Regions from separate parts of the Priestia megaterium genome, predicted to be linked through region 3. Evidence: predicted binding sites of a transcription regulator. Region 3 holds the regulator's gene; each other region holds the start of a gene.

Region 1 (4,399 bases), 1.2 Mb from region 3:
CGATTGCCGGCCCGCTTTGAAGAACCCCTAGCAATTGACTCAGCGTAAATTCATGCTGTGTAATCATTCCTGTAATAATGGCCGTTACAATCCCTAAAACTAACGTTGGCAATACATCGACTCTTCTCATCGAAAAAATAAGAACTAAGAGTGGAGAAAGCAACGTTAACACGTGTAAATTAAACGTATGTTTTAATGCTTCTTGAATTCCTTGAATTTCTCCGTAATTGACGCTTTCATGATTTCCGTTCATTCCGATTACCAATGCAATGATTGCTGTAATAACAATACTTGGAACCGTCGTCCACGTAATATGCTGAATATGTTTAGGGAGCGGCACTTCAACGATACCAGAAGCAAAATTTGTTGTATCAGACAATGGAGACATCTTATCTCCAAACACAGCTCCTGAAACAATCATCCCTGCTGCTAGCCCTGGATGTACACCAATAGCAGTTCCCACGCCAAATAAAGCGACTCCTACCGTACTGACGGTTGTTAATGAACTTCCCGTGAATGTTGAAACTAACACGGTGATAACCAAAGCACTAATTAAAAAGTACTGCGGTGAAATCCAGTGGAAGCCGTAGGATAAAATCGTCGGTATCGTTCCTCCTACCATCCAAATCGCAATGAGCATCCCGATCAGCATTAGAATAAGGATAGGCTTAATGCCAAGTCTAACACCGTCTAAAATGCCTTTCTCCATTTCTGTCCACTTATATTTCAACAAAAAGCCAATCACACTAATAAATGCTACACCAAATATTAGCGGAATATGAGGCGGCAGCTTTAACATAAATAATGAAACAAAAATAATAGCTAATAGCACCAAAACCACCGCTATTGATTGTATAAATGAAATTTCTTTTTTCATGAGGTATTCCCTTTCTATCTTTCTTTTTCACTTAAACGCTTTTATGCTTTTACGCAGTTAAGTGCAAACCTTCTTGAGTATAATTTTTATCCTTCTTGCTGTCAATAACTTATTTTATCCAACGGCAGGCTCTGCACTCATTTTTCCACTTTTCTTCTTATTAATATTTATTCTCTATCTAAGCAAATCATTGTACAAAATGCTTCTAATGTTTTTATATATATAAAACGGGTACACACAAAACACACGTTTTTTTAATGTACTACCTTTTGTACATAAGCGAGGAACTTCCCTCAAAAAATTTTTAAGCAAAAGACTTGAAAGTCAAAAAAGGTCAAAGTATAATGAGATTACGAAAGGTCAAGAAAGGTCAAACACCTGCTGATCTTCGATTAAAATCATTTAGGGAGGCTAATTAAATGATTTGTCAAAACTGTAATAAACGTGAAGCATCTATTCAATTAAATGTACAAACAAATAATCAAAAATCTCAATATCGTTTATGTCATACATGTTATCAAGCACTAATGAAAGAACATAAAATCCCATCAGGCTTTGGAGGTGGCGGCTTTATGAACATCGATGATTTATTCAAGCAAATGGCGCACGAACAAGCTGCACCGGAGCAGCCACAGCAAGGAAACGGCGGCGGAGGCTTTTTAGATCAATTTGGTCGAAACTTAACTCAAATTGCGAAAACGGGATTAATTGACCCTGTTATTGGCCGCGAAGAAGAAGTAGAGCGCGTCATTGAAATTTTAAATAGAAGAAACAAAAACAACCCGGTACTAATTGGAGAACCCGGTGTTGGTAAAACAGCTGTAGTCGAAGGGTTAGCTTTAAAAATTGCGGAAGGAAAAGTTCCTGCAAAGCTGCTAAATAAAGATGTATATCTGTTAGATGTAGCATCACTCGTAGCTAATACGGGCGTGCGAGGTCAATTTGAAGAGCGTATGAAACAGTTAATTTCTGAGCTTCAACAGCGAAAAAACGTGATTTTATTTATCGATGAAATCCACCTTCTTGTAGGAGCAGGTTCAGCGGAAGGTTCAATGGACGCAAGCAATATTTTAAAACCTGCTCTTGCACGAGGTGAACTTCAAGTAGTCGGAGCTACAACTTTAAAAGAGTACCGTTCCATTGAAAAAGATGCGGCTCTTGAACGACGTTTCCAGCCGGTTATGGTTCACGAACCGTCTGTAGAAGAAGCCGTTGAAATTCTAAAAGGAATTCAAAGTAAATATGAAGATTATCACGGCGTTAGCTATACAGATGAAGCGATCCGCGCTTGTGTAAATTTATCACACCGCTACATTCAAGATCGTTTCTTGCCTGATAAAGCAATTGACTTGCTAGATGAAGCAGGTTCAAAAATGAACTTACAGGCAGGCATTACAAATAAAGACGACGCGGCCGCTCGCTTAAAAGAAATTACAAAAGAAAAAGAGCAGGCGCTAAAGGATGAAAAATATGAAGTAGCGGCAAAACTGCGCGATGAAGAAGCTGCTCTTGAAAAACAACTAAACGAAGAACAGCAAAAAATGAATGTGGATATTGCTGACATTCAAGCCATTATTGAAAAGAAAACGGGTATCCCTGTTGGTAAACTTCAAGAAAATGAATCAGCAAAAATGAAGCATTTAGCAGAGCACTTAGCTCAAAAAGTAATCGGACAGCAGGAAGCTGTCGAAAAAGTCGCAAAAGCAATTCGACGTTCTCGCGCTGGATTAAAAGCGAAGCATCGCCCAATTGGTTCATTCTTATTTGTCGGTCCAACAGGTGTCGGTAAAACAGAGTTAACCAAAACATTAGCTGAAGAACTGTTCGGCTCAAAAGATGCAATGGTTCGTCTAGATATGAGTGAATACATGGAAAAACACGCGGTGTCTAAATTAATCGGTTCACCTCCTGGCTACGTAGGTCATGAAGAGGCAGGACAATTAACAGAGAAAGTACGCCGTAACCCTTATTCCATCATCTTACTAGATGAAATTGAAAAAGCTCATCCAGACGTTCAGCATATGTTTTTGCAAATTTTAGAAGATGGGCGTCTAACGGATAGTCAAGGTCGCACAGTAAGCTTCAAAGACACGGTTATCATTATGACAAGTAACGCTGGTGTAGGTGAAAAGAAAATTACGGTTGGGTTTGACGCAGAAAATGATGCGCTTAAGCAGGCATCCGTTTTAGATTCACTTTCATCTTATTTCAAACCAGAGTTTTTAAATCGATTTGATACAATCATTGAATTTAATCACCTTGAAAAAGATAACTTGATTAAAATCGTTGACCTTATGCTTGCTGAATTGAAAGAAACATTACAAGAACAAAACATCACGCTGAGCGTAGCAGATGAGGTAAAAGAAAAACTGGCTGAACTTGGCTATCACCCTGCATTCGGTGCTAGACCACTCCGCCGAGCAATTCAAGAACAGCTTGAAGATCGAATTACAGATTTACTGTTAGATGATGCGGACGTATCAACAGTGAACGTAACGTTAAATGAAGCGAGCGAAATCACCGTACAAAACTAATAGAAAAAGCGACTCTACTTGAGTCGCTTTTTTTATAGAAATACTTTCGTTTATTTACTTTCATCTGTTTTTTCGTCCGCACTATCCGTTGATTCTTCTTGATCATCAGCTGCTTCATCCCCAGATGAGTCATCTGCTTCGTCTTGCTTCATTGTTTCCTGTGAATCATCTGTCGTTGTATCCTCCGATTGAGTATCATCCGACTGTTCGGTTTGCTGTTCTGTTGCATCTTTTTCATCCGTTTGTGAGTTGCATGCTGTGATTAACATAATTGCTATAAGTGATCCAAATAACTTGACTAATAAACTTTTGTTCATTTTACCGTCTCCTTTCGAATCATCTGAGCCTCTATGTAGTCACCATTCATATGGCTCTACTGGCAGTATAGCCTATCCAATTGGAAAAAAGTTCACTTTTACAAGGTTATCACAAAAGCTTTACATCTCCTTCATTTCGTTCATATTCCCCTCATATTTCCTTAATAGTTTATGACCAGCCACATTCTAGATCTATCTTCCTTGGTCTAAGTGCTCAATTCGGCTATTCACATAGTTGTAACTATGCTAATATGAGTGATATATTACTGTATCGTGCGACTAGCTGACTATGAAGTTATTCTCCTATAAAGTTATTTACCATTTAAGAAAGGGATTTTTTATGGAATCACACAACCTCATAAAAAAACGTAATTTTATTCTTTTACTTATTTTCTGGCTGCTGTATTTTGTCCACATTGTGTTATATCACTTTATTGCAGCTGATCCTCATATGATTGTTTTTATAAGCGGAGGAATTTTATTATTGGTAGTGACGGCTATGTATTACTTTCATTTTCATCCTGCTATCATTATGTATTCTTTTTTTATATGCTATTATGCCTATATTGCGTACATAACATCTATTGAACCTGCTGTTATTAATTATTTGTTTTTGTTTCTTGGAATAATTGTTAGCTTTATTTACTATAGCTATATCGCTATTGTAACTT
Region 2 (4,399 bases), 570 kb from region 3:
ATTAAGTTTCCAGTGTTTTCGACAAGTAAATTATCAGGAGTTGATCCGCTTGTTGGACCAGAAATGAAGTCAACTGGTGAAGGAATTGCGATTTCTTCAACGATTGAAGAAGCAGCAAAAAAAGTATTCCATCAGTATGTGTTAAGTAAAAAAGGTGCTGCAGAAGTGTATATTAACGGAGAAGCACAGGGCCTTGAAGAACTTGCGCAAAGCGCGGGATTAACTCTTGTTAAAGATAAAGAAGTTAGTGAATGGGTAAAAACGAAAGAAGCTTTATTATATGTAAGTTTACAGCCTGAAGATAAAGAAAGCCGTATGTCAGCATTAAAACACGGTTTAATGGTTATGACGGAGGCAGAAACGGCTTCGCTATTTTTCCAATCGTTCCAAGTCGATGAATATCACGTTTCATCACTACAAGAATGGTTTCAAAAAACTAAAAAGGAAGTGACAGTATCATGAGTACAGTATCGGTAAATACGAATTTAAAGGGAAAAGATTTGCTTACGCTTAAAGATTTATCATCAGACGATATTATGTCACTTTTAGAAAGCGCCATTGAGCTGAAAGAAAAGCATAAAAATGGTGAAATCGTCACATCGTTAAAAGGAAAAACGCTGGGGCTCATTTTTGAAAAATCTTCAACAAGAACAAGAGTCTCATTTGAAGCGGGAATGATGCAGCTTGGAGGAAACGCCCTCTTTTTAAGCAGCCAGGATTTACAAATTGGACGCGGAGAAACGATTGCTGATACAGCACGCGTACTATCTGAATTCATCGATGCTATCATGATTCGTACGTTTGAACATAGCAAGATCGAAGAGCTTGCAGATTACGCATCCATTCCCGTTATTAATGGTTTGACAGATGATTATCATCCTTGTCAGGCTCTAGCTGATTTATTAACGATTTACGAGCACAAGAAATCATTTGATGGGCTAAAAGTAGCTTATGTTGGAGACGGAAATAATGTAGCGCATTCCTTAATGATTGCATGTGCAAAAATGGGAATAGATATTTCAATTGGATGCCCTGACGGATATGAGCCAAAAGACTTTGTAACAGCTTATGTTAATGAAGTAGCTGCTAAAACGGGTGCGAAGGTTACGATTACAAAAGATCCTGTAGAGGCTGTAAAAAATGCCGATGCTATTTATGCAGACGTGTGGACAAGTATGGGACAGGAAGAAGAAGCACAGCAGCGCTTGAAAATATTTGCTCCTTATCAAGTCAATGAAGAGCTAGCTGCCCATGCGAAGTCAGACTATTTATTTCTCCACTGCTTGCCTGCGCATCGTGAAGAAGAAGTGACAGCAAGCATTATTGACGGACCAAATTCGGTTGTTTTCCAGCAGGCTGGAAATCGTATGCATGTACAAAAGGCCTTGCTTCAAGCAATTTTAGGCTAAGAAAAAAACCTTTCTGAGAATATCAGAAAGGTTTTTTTGTTTAAAGGGAATTAATTGTGGGAACACCAGTTGTATACTAAACAGAACGAAAGGTGATTTATGATGAAAGTATTAGTTGTTGGAGCAAACGGAACAACGGGAAAACAAGTGGTAGAAAAAGTCGCAAACAGCAAGCAGCATGAAGCTTATGCGATGATTCGCGACGAAAAACAAGCAGACGCTTTAAAAAAGCTGGGCGCTAACGTTGTACTTGGTGACTTGGAGCAAGATGTTTCAGATGCTTTAAGAGGTATGGATGCTGTCATATTTGCAGCAGGTTCTGGAGGACATACGGGAGACGAAAAAACAATCGCTGTGGATCAAAACGGTGCTAAAAATATCATTGATGAAGCAAAAAATCAAGGTGTGAAGCGCTTTGTTATGTTAAGTTCAATGGGAACAGATGCACCTGAACAAGGACCAGAAGGCTTACAACTTTACCTGCGTGCTAAAGCGATAGCGGATGAATACTTAAAGCAGTCTAATCTGCAATATACAATTGTACGACCAGGAACTTTATCGAATGATTCAGCTACTGGAAAAATTGATATCAATAATGATATTGAAGATAAATCTCAGACGATTCCTCGAGCAGATGTAGCAACCGTGCTTGTAGAATGCCTAAACGAAGAAGCTACGATAGGAAAAACGTTTGAAATGTTAGCCGGAGAAACTGAAATTGAACAAGCTATTAAATTTACTCATTGATACAAAAGGGCAGATCTAAAGGTCTGCTCTTTTCTGTTCTGTTCCTAATATGAAAACATCTCCATTATGAAACGGAAATCTTAAGGGAATAGTATAGGAGAACATTTCATTTCAGGAATGAGGAGGCAGGACAATGGGACAAAATCGTCATTTCACACCGGGTCAAAAAGCTCCTAATAACGGAGTGTATATTGAAATTGGTGAAACAGGAAGCAACGTAAATAATCCTCAAAAGGTTAAATTAAAAGCAGGAGAGCGTTTTCCAGAGACGGCAAACGATGATCGCCACTGGACATACATGCGCAAGCCTTAAATAGTAAAAAAATAAAGAAGCCATTCTAAATTGAATGGCTTTACTTGTTTTCCCATTGCTGGGTATAATGAAATAAAGGTCAATAAAGGTCAAATGTATCGAAGGAGGATGTTCAATGGACATAAATAAAATGACCCAAAAATTGCAAGAAGGCGTGATGGAAGCGCAGTCCGAAGCTATTAAACGAAATCAGCAGGAAGTGGATATTGCTCATTTGCTTTATACGCTTATTCATCAGCAAGATGGTATTGCTCCTCGCATATTAGATCATTTACATATAGATCATCAATCTTTTCAGCAGCAGGTAAATCAACTGCTTGCGAAAAAACCTGCTGTTACAGGAAGTGGAGCTGAAGCAGGGAAAGTTTATATTACAAATAAACTCCAGCAGCTGTTTGTCAAAGCTCAAGAAGAAGCATCTCGTCTGCAAGATGATTATGTTTCAGTTGAGCACATCTTTTTAGCCTTAGCACAGGAACCGTCTTCTAGTGAATATGGCAAGTTATTTTCAAGTCACGGTATAACAAAAAAAGCTTTGCAAGATGTGCTTACTAGCCTTCGAGGAAATCAGCGAATTACAAGTCAAAATCCGGAAGTTACATATGAAGCGTTAGCTAAATATGGAAGAGACTTAGTGGCAGAAGTACGAGCAGGGAACATTGATCCAGTCATTGGACGAGACGGAGAAATTCGCCGCGTTATCCGCATTTTATCGCGAAAAACAAAAAACAATCCAGTTTTGATTGGAGAACCTGGCGTTGGTAAAACAGCGATTGTTGAAGGTCTAGCACAGCGAATTGTTCGTAGAGATGTGCCTGAAGGATTAAAAGATAAAACCATCTTCTCATTAGATATGGGAGCTTTAGTAGCAGGAGCGAAGTTCAGAGGCGAATTTGAAGAGCGTTTAAAAGCTGTTCTTCAAGAAGTTAAGAAAAGCAACGGTCAAATTCTTTTATTTATTGACGAACTTCATACAATCGTTGGAGCAGGTCGTACGGACGGAGCGATGGATGCAGGGAATATTTTAAAACCAATGCTTGCTAGAGGAGAACTTCACTGTATAGGAGCTACAACTCTTGATGAGTATCGTCAGTATATTGAAAAAGATCCAGCTCTTGAAAGACGCTTTCAACAGGTGCTGGTTGAAGAACCTTCAGTAGAAGATACAATCTCTATCTTACGTGGTTTAAAAGAACGATTTGAAATTCATCACGGTGTAAATATTCATGACCGGGCGATTGTTTCAGCAGCGGTTATGTCGGATCGTTATATCTCAGATCGCTTTTTACCTGATAAAGCAATTGATTTAATTGATGAAGCATGCGCAACTATTCGAACAGAAATTGATTCGATGCCATCAGAATTAGATGAAGTAACGCGACGTGTCATGCAGCTTGAAATTGAAGAAGCGGCATTAAGTAAAGAAACAGATCAAGCAAGCATCACAAGGTTAGAGGCAATTCGAAAAGAAGTCTCTGATTTAAAAGAACGTGCAGATACAATGAAGCTGCAGTGGGAAAAAGAAAAGCAGTCGATTCAAACGGTGCAAGATGTCCGGGAGCAGCTTGAAAAAGCGAAGCGAGACCTAGAAGAAGCTGAAGGGAAATATGATTTAAATAAAGCAGCCGAACTTCGCCACGGACGCATTCCAGCTCTTGAAAAAGAACTAAAACAGCTGGAAGAAACAGCTGCTGAAAAAGCACAAGAAAACCGTTTGTTAAGAGAAGAAGTAACGGAAGAAGAAATTGCTGAAATTGTAGGAAGATGGACGGGAATTCCGGTGTCGAAACTAGTTGAAGGAGAAAGAGAAAAGCTGTTGAAGCTTGAGTCAATTTTACAGCAGCGTGTGATTGGACAGGACGAAGCCGTATCCTTAGTTACAGATGCTGTGATTCGCGCAAGGGCAGGCATTAAAGACCCGAACCGCCCA
Region 3 (4,399 bases):
AGGTTTCCTGAGGAAGGCTCGTCCGCTCAGGGTTAGTCGGGACCTAAGCCGAGGCTGAAAAGCGTAGGCGATGGCCAACAGGTTGATATTCCTGTACCACCTCCCCGCCGTTTGAGTAATGGGGGGACGCAGTAGGATAGGGTAAGCGCGCTGCTGGATATGCGCGTTCAAGCAGTTAGGCTGATGAGTAGGCAAATCCGCTCATCATAAAGGCTGAGCTGTGATGACGAGGGAATTATAGTACCGAAGTTCCTGATTCCACACTGCCAAGAAAAGCCTCTAGCGAGGCGGGAGGTGCCCGTACCGCAAACCGACACAGGTAGGCGAGGAGAGAATCCTAAGGTGATCGAGAGAACTCTCGTTAAGGAACTCGGCAAAATGACCCCGTAACTTCGGGAGAAGGGGTGCTCTGGTAGGGTGTATAGCCCGAGAGAGCCGCAGTGAATAGGCCCAGGCGACTGTTTAGCAAAAACACAGGTCTCTGCGAAGCCGCAAGGCGAAGTATAGGGGCTGACGCCTGCCCGGTGCTGGAAGGTTAAGAGGAGGGGTTATCCTTTGGGAGAAGCTCTGAATCGAAGCCCCAGTAAACGGCGGCCGTAACTATAACGGTCCTAAGGTAGCGAAATTCCTTGTCGGGTAAGTTCCGACCCGCACGAAAGGCGTAACGATCTGGGCACTGTCTCAACGAGAGACTCGGTGAAATTATAGTACCTGTGAAGATGCAGGTTACCCGCGACAGGACGGAAAGACCCCGTGGAGCTTTACTGTAGCCTGATATTGAATTTTGGTACAGCTTGTACAGGATAGGTAGGAGCCTGAGAAGCCGGAGCGCTAGCTTCGGTGGAGGCGTCGGTGGGATACTACCCTGGCTGTATTGAAATTCTAACCCGCGGCCCTGATCGGGCCGGGAGACAGTGTCAGGTGGGCAGTTTGACTGGGGCGGTCGCCTCCTAAAATGTAACGGAGGCGCCCAAAGGTTCCCTCAGAATGGTTGGAAATCATTCGTAGAGTGTAAAGGCACAAGGGAGCTTGACTGCGAGACCTACAAGTCGAGCAGGGACGAAAGTCGGGCTTAGTGATCCGGTGGTTCCGCATGGAAGGGCCATCGCTCAACGGATAAAAGCTACCCCGGGGATAACAGGCTTATCTCCCCCAAGAGTCCACATCGACGGGGAGGTTTGGCACCTCGATGTCGGCTCATCGCATCCTGGGGCTGTAGTCGGTCCCAAGGGTTGGGCTGTTCGCCCATTAAAGCGGTACGCGAGCTGGGTTCAGAACGTCGTGAGACAGTTCGGTCCCTATCCGTCGTGGGCGTAGGAAATTTGAGAGGAGCTGTCCTTAGTACGAGAGGACCGGGATGGACACACCGCTGGTGTACCAGTTGTCTTGCCAAAGGCATCGCTGGGTAGCTATGTGTGGACGGGATAAGTGCTGAAAGCATCTAAGCATGAAGCCCCCCTCAAGATGAGATTTCCCATAGCGCAAGCTAGTAAGATCCCTGAAAGATGATCAGGTTGATAGGTCAGAGGTGGAAGCGTGGCGACATGTGTAGCTGACTGATACTAATCGATCGAGGACTTAACCAAACTTTAAAAGTGTAAGCTTTACTCAGCAAACTGTTACCTAGTTTTGAGAGAGCAATCTCTTGTCTGGTGGCGATAGCGAAGAGGTCACACCCGTTCCCATACCGAACACGGAAGTTAAGCTCTTTAGCGCCAATGGTAGTTGGGACTTTGTCCCTGTGAGAGTAGGACGTTGCCAGGCACCTGAAAAAGGACTAGCTATTTTAGCTAGTCCTTTTTTGTTTACAATTTATTTGTTTTATGAAAAAGTATAGTAAGAACAATAAAATTCGCGATTTGCAGGTTTTGAAATAAATTTTAGTGGCAACGATAAAAGTAAAGAATAAACTTTAATAGTACATAGTTGAAAATTTTTTCGTTTCCTTTTATATTTAAATTAAGGTCAAATATAGTCAAAGTCAGAAGGAGGGGGCAGCGTGCCAAATATCTCTGACATTATCGAACAGTATTTAAAACAAGTACTTGAATTAAGTGAAAGAGAAATTGTTGAAATAAGGCGCAGTGAGATTGCTGATAAATTTCAATGCGTTCCGTCGCAAATTAATTACGTTATCAATACCCGCTTTACGGTTGAGAGAGGTTATCTTGTAGAAAGTAAGCGAGGCGGCGGCGGATTTATTCGTATTGCAAAAGTAAAAATGCATGATGCAGCGGATTTGTTTCAGCAAGTGATTGAGATGATTCAAAATGAAATTTCACAAGTAAGTGCTGAAAATGTCATTATTAGGTTAGTTGAAGAAAAAGTCATCACAGAACGAGAAGCAAAAATCATGTTGAGCGTTATCAATCGTTCAGTTATTAATATTGAACTTCCTTATCGTGATGAGCTAAGAGCCAATCTTTTAAAAGCAATGCTTAATTCATTACGCTACCGATAAGCTCATGATCTATTTTATTTAGAACAGGGAGTGATGACAGGATGATTTGTCAGCAATGTGAAACGAGACCTGCAACTCTTCACTTCACAAAAATTATTAATGGTGAAAAGACGGAGATGCACGTATGTGAACAATGCGCTTCAGAAAATGGAGATGCATTTTCTTTTTCAAATCAGCAAGGTTTTTCAATCAATAACTTACTAGCTGGCCTACTTAACCTAGACCCAGCAGTAACTGAAAATTATAAGAAACAAAGTCAGGACGTTCTTTCTTGTCCTACTTGTGGCATGACATATCAAAAATTTGCTAAAATCGGCAGGTTTGGATGTGCAGATTGCTACAAAACATTTGAGCGACCTCTTATTCCTTTCTTGAAGAGGCTGCATGGAGGTAATTATCTACATCATGGAAAAATACCAGCAAGAATTGCAAGTAATCTTCATTTAAAAAAGGAATTACAGGCATTAAGATTGAACTTAAAAGAGTATATCGAAAAAGAGGAGTTTGAGAAAGCAGCCGAACTCCGAGATCACATTCGATTACTAGAAAAGAAGATGAACGAATCGAGAGAGGAGGAAGCGTAATTCATGTCCCAGGATTTGTTCTTTTCCCAGCCTGTTAGCTCTTGGATGCGTCAAGAAGCTTCGAATTCAGATATTGTGCTAAGCAGTCGAATCAGGCTGGCTCGAAATTTAACTCATTATCTTTTTCCAACTCTCTTTTCTAAAGAACAAGCAGTTGAAGTGGTTCGAGTATTTGAGCAAGTTTTTCAAAAAAGCGAGAACACCAATCAGTGGAATTTGCATTTACTAAAGATGAACGAATTACAGCCTCTTCAAAAGCAAGTGTTGGTTGAAAAACATCTTATCAGTCCTAACTTGGCTGAAGGAGACAACAACGGAGCTTGTTTTTTATCAGAAAAAGAAGATTTGAGTATTATGGTTAATGAAGAAGATCATTTACGCATACAATGTTTATTTCCAGGCCTTCAATTATCTGAAGCTTTAAGCACAGCGAATAAAGTAGATAATTGGATTGAGAAATACGTAGATTATGCGTTTGATGAAAATAGAGGGTATTTAACCAGCTGTCCCACAAATGTGGGTACTGGGCTACGTGCATCTGTGATGATGCATCTGCCGGCTTTAGTGATGACCCGTCAAATTCATCGTATTATTCCCGCTATTAACCAGCTTGGCTTAGTGGTGAGAGGAATTTATGGAGAAGGTAGCGAAGCTTTAGGGAATATCTTTCAAATTTCTAATCAGATAACCTTAGGGAAATCTGAAGAAGATATTGTGGCAGATTTAAATAGTGTCGTACAGCAGTTAATTACACAAGAGCACTCTGCAAGAGACGCACTGTTTAAAACATCTCATGTAGAGTTAGAAGATCGAGTGTATCGTTCATATGGAGTATTGGCCAATAGCCGTATTATTGAGTCCAAAGAAGCTTCACAATGTTTATCAGATGTTCGATTAGGAATCGATTTAGGGTATATAAAAGGACTGAGTCAAAATATATTGAATGAACTTATCATTATGACGCAGCCAGGCTTTTTACAAAAGTATTCGGGAGGGCCCCTAAAGCCTCAGGAACGTGACATTAAAAGAGCCACCTTAATTCGAGAACGTCTCACTATAAATAAAAACACAAATTAAACGTGGAGGGTGACGATTATATGATGTTTGGTAGATTTACAGAGCGCGCACAAAAAGTATTAGCTTTAGCACAGGAAGAAGCACTACGCCTAGGTCACAACAACATTGGAACGGAGCACATTTTATTAGGTATCGTTCGTGAAGGTGAAGGAATTGCAGCAAAAGCTCTTTCTGCTCTAGGCCTAAGCACTGAAAAAATTCAAAAAGAAGTGGAAGCATTAATTGGCAGAGGCCAAGAATTAACGCAGACCATTCATTATACACCTCGAGCGAAAAA

What was found. The regulator CtsR, encoded in region 3, represses protease genes until heat stress. The targets are predictions, from matches to a motif close to ATGGTCAATAAAGGTCAAACA.
Region 1: CEQ83_RS06395 (ATP-dependent Clp protease ATP-binding subunit) is a predicted target of CtsR. The motif match lies at 1,234-1,254, and genes of this name have one in related genera.
Region 2: clpB (ATP-dependent chaperone ClpB) is a predicted target of CtsR. The motif match lies at 2,545-2,565, and genes of this name have one in related genera.

What each region holds. Positions count from the first base shown of each region.
Region 1 covers NZ_CP023317.1:1,275,871-1,280,269, reverse strand. The annotation lists gene nhaC (Na+/H+ antiporter NhaC) at 1-877, opposite strand, end outside; gene CEQ83_RS06395 (ATP-dependent Clp protease ATP-binding subunit) at 1,297-3,411, shown strand; gene CEQ83_RS06390 (hypothetical protein) at 3,462-3,728, opposite strand; gene CEQ83_RS06385 (PAS domain S-box protein) at 4,069-4,399, shown strand, end outside.
Region 2 covers NZ_CP023317.1:652,988-657,386, forward strand. The annotation lists gene CEQ83_RS03440 (carbamoyl-phosphate synthase (glutamine-hydrolyzing) large subunit) at 1-462, shown strand, start outside; gene argF (ornithine carbamoyltransferase) at 459-1,409, shown strand; gene CEQ83_RS03450 (SDR family oxidoreductase) at 1,512-2,156, shown strand; gene CEQ83_RS03455 (YjzC family protein) at 2,290-2,469, shown strand; gene clpB (ATP-dependent chaperone ClpB) at 2,585-4,399, shown strand, end outside.
Region 3 covers NZ_CP023317.1:82,321-86,719, forward strand. The annotation lists rRNA gene CEQ83_RS00420 (23S ribosomal RNA) at 1-1,586, shown strand, start outside; rRNA gene rrf (5S ribosomal RNA) at 1,649-1,764, shown strand; gene CEQ83_RS00430 (CtsR family transcriptional regulator) at 2,000-2,461, shown strand; gene CEQ83_RS00435 (protein-arginine kinase activator protein McsA) at 2,503-3,045, shown strand; gene CEQ83_RS00440 (protein-arginine kinase McsB) at 3,049-4,122, shown strand; gene clpC (ATP-dependent protease ATP-binding subunit ClpC) at 4,143-4,399, shown strand, end outside.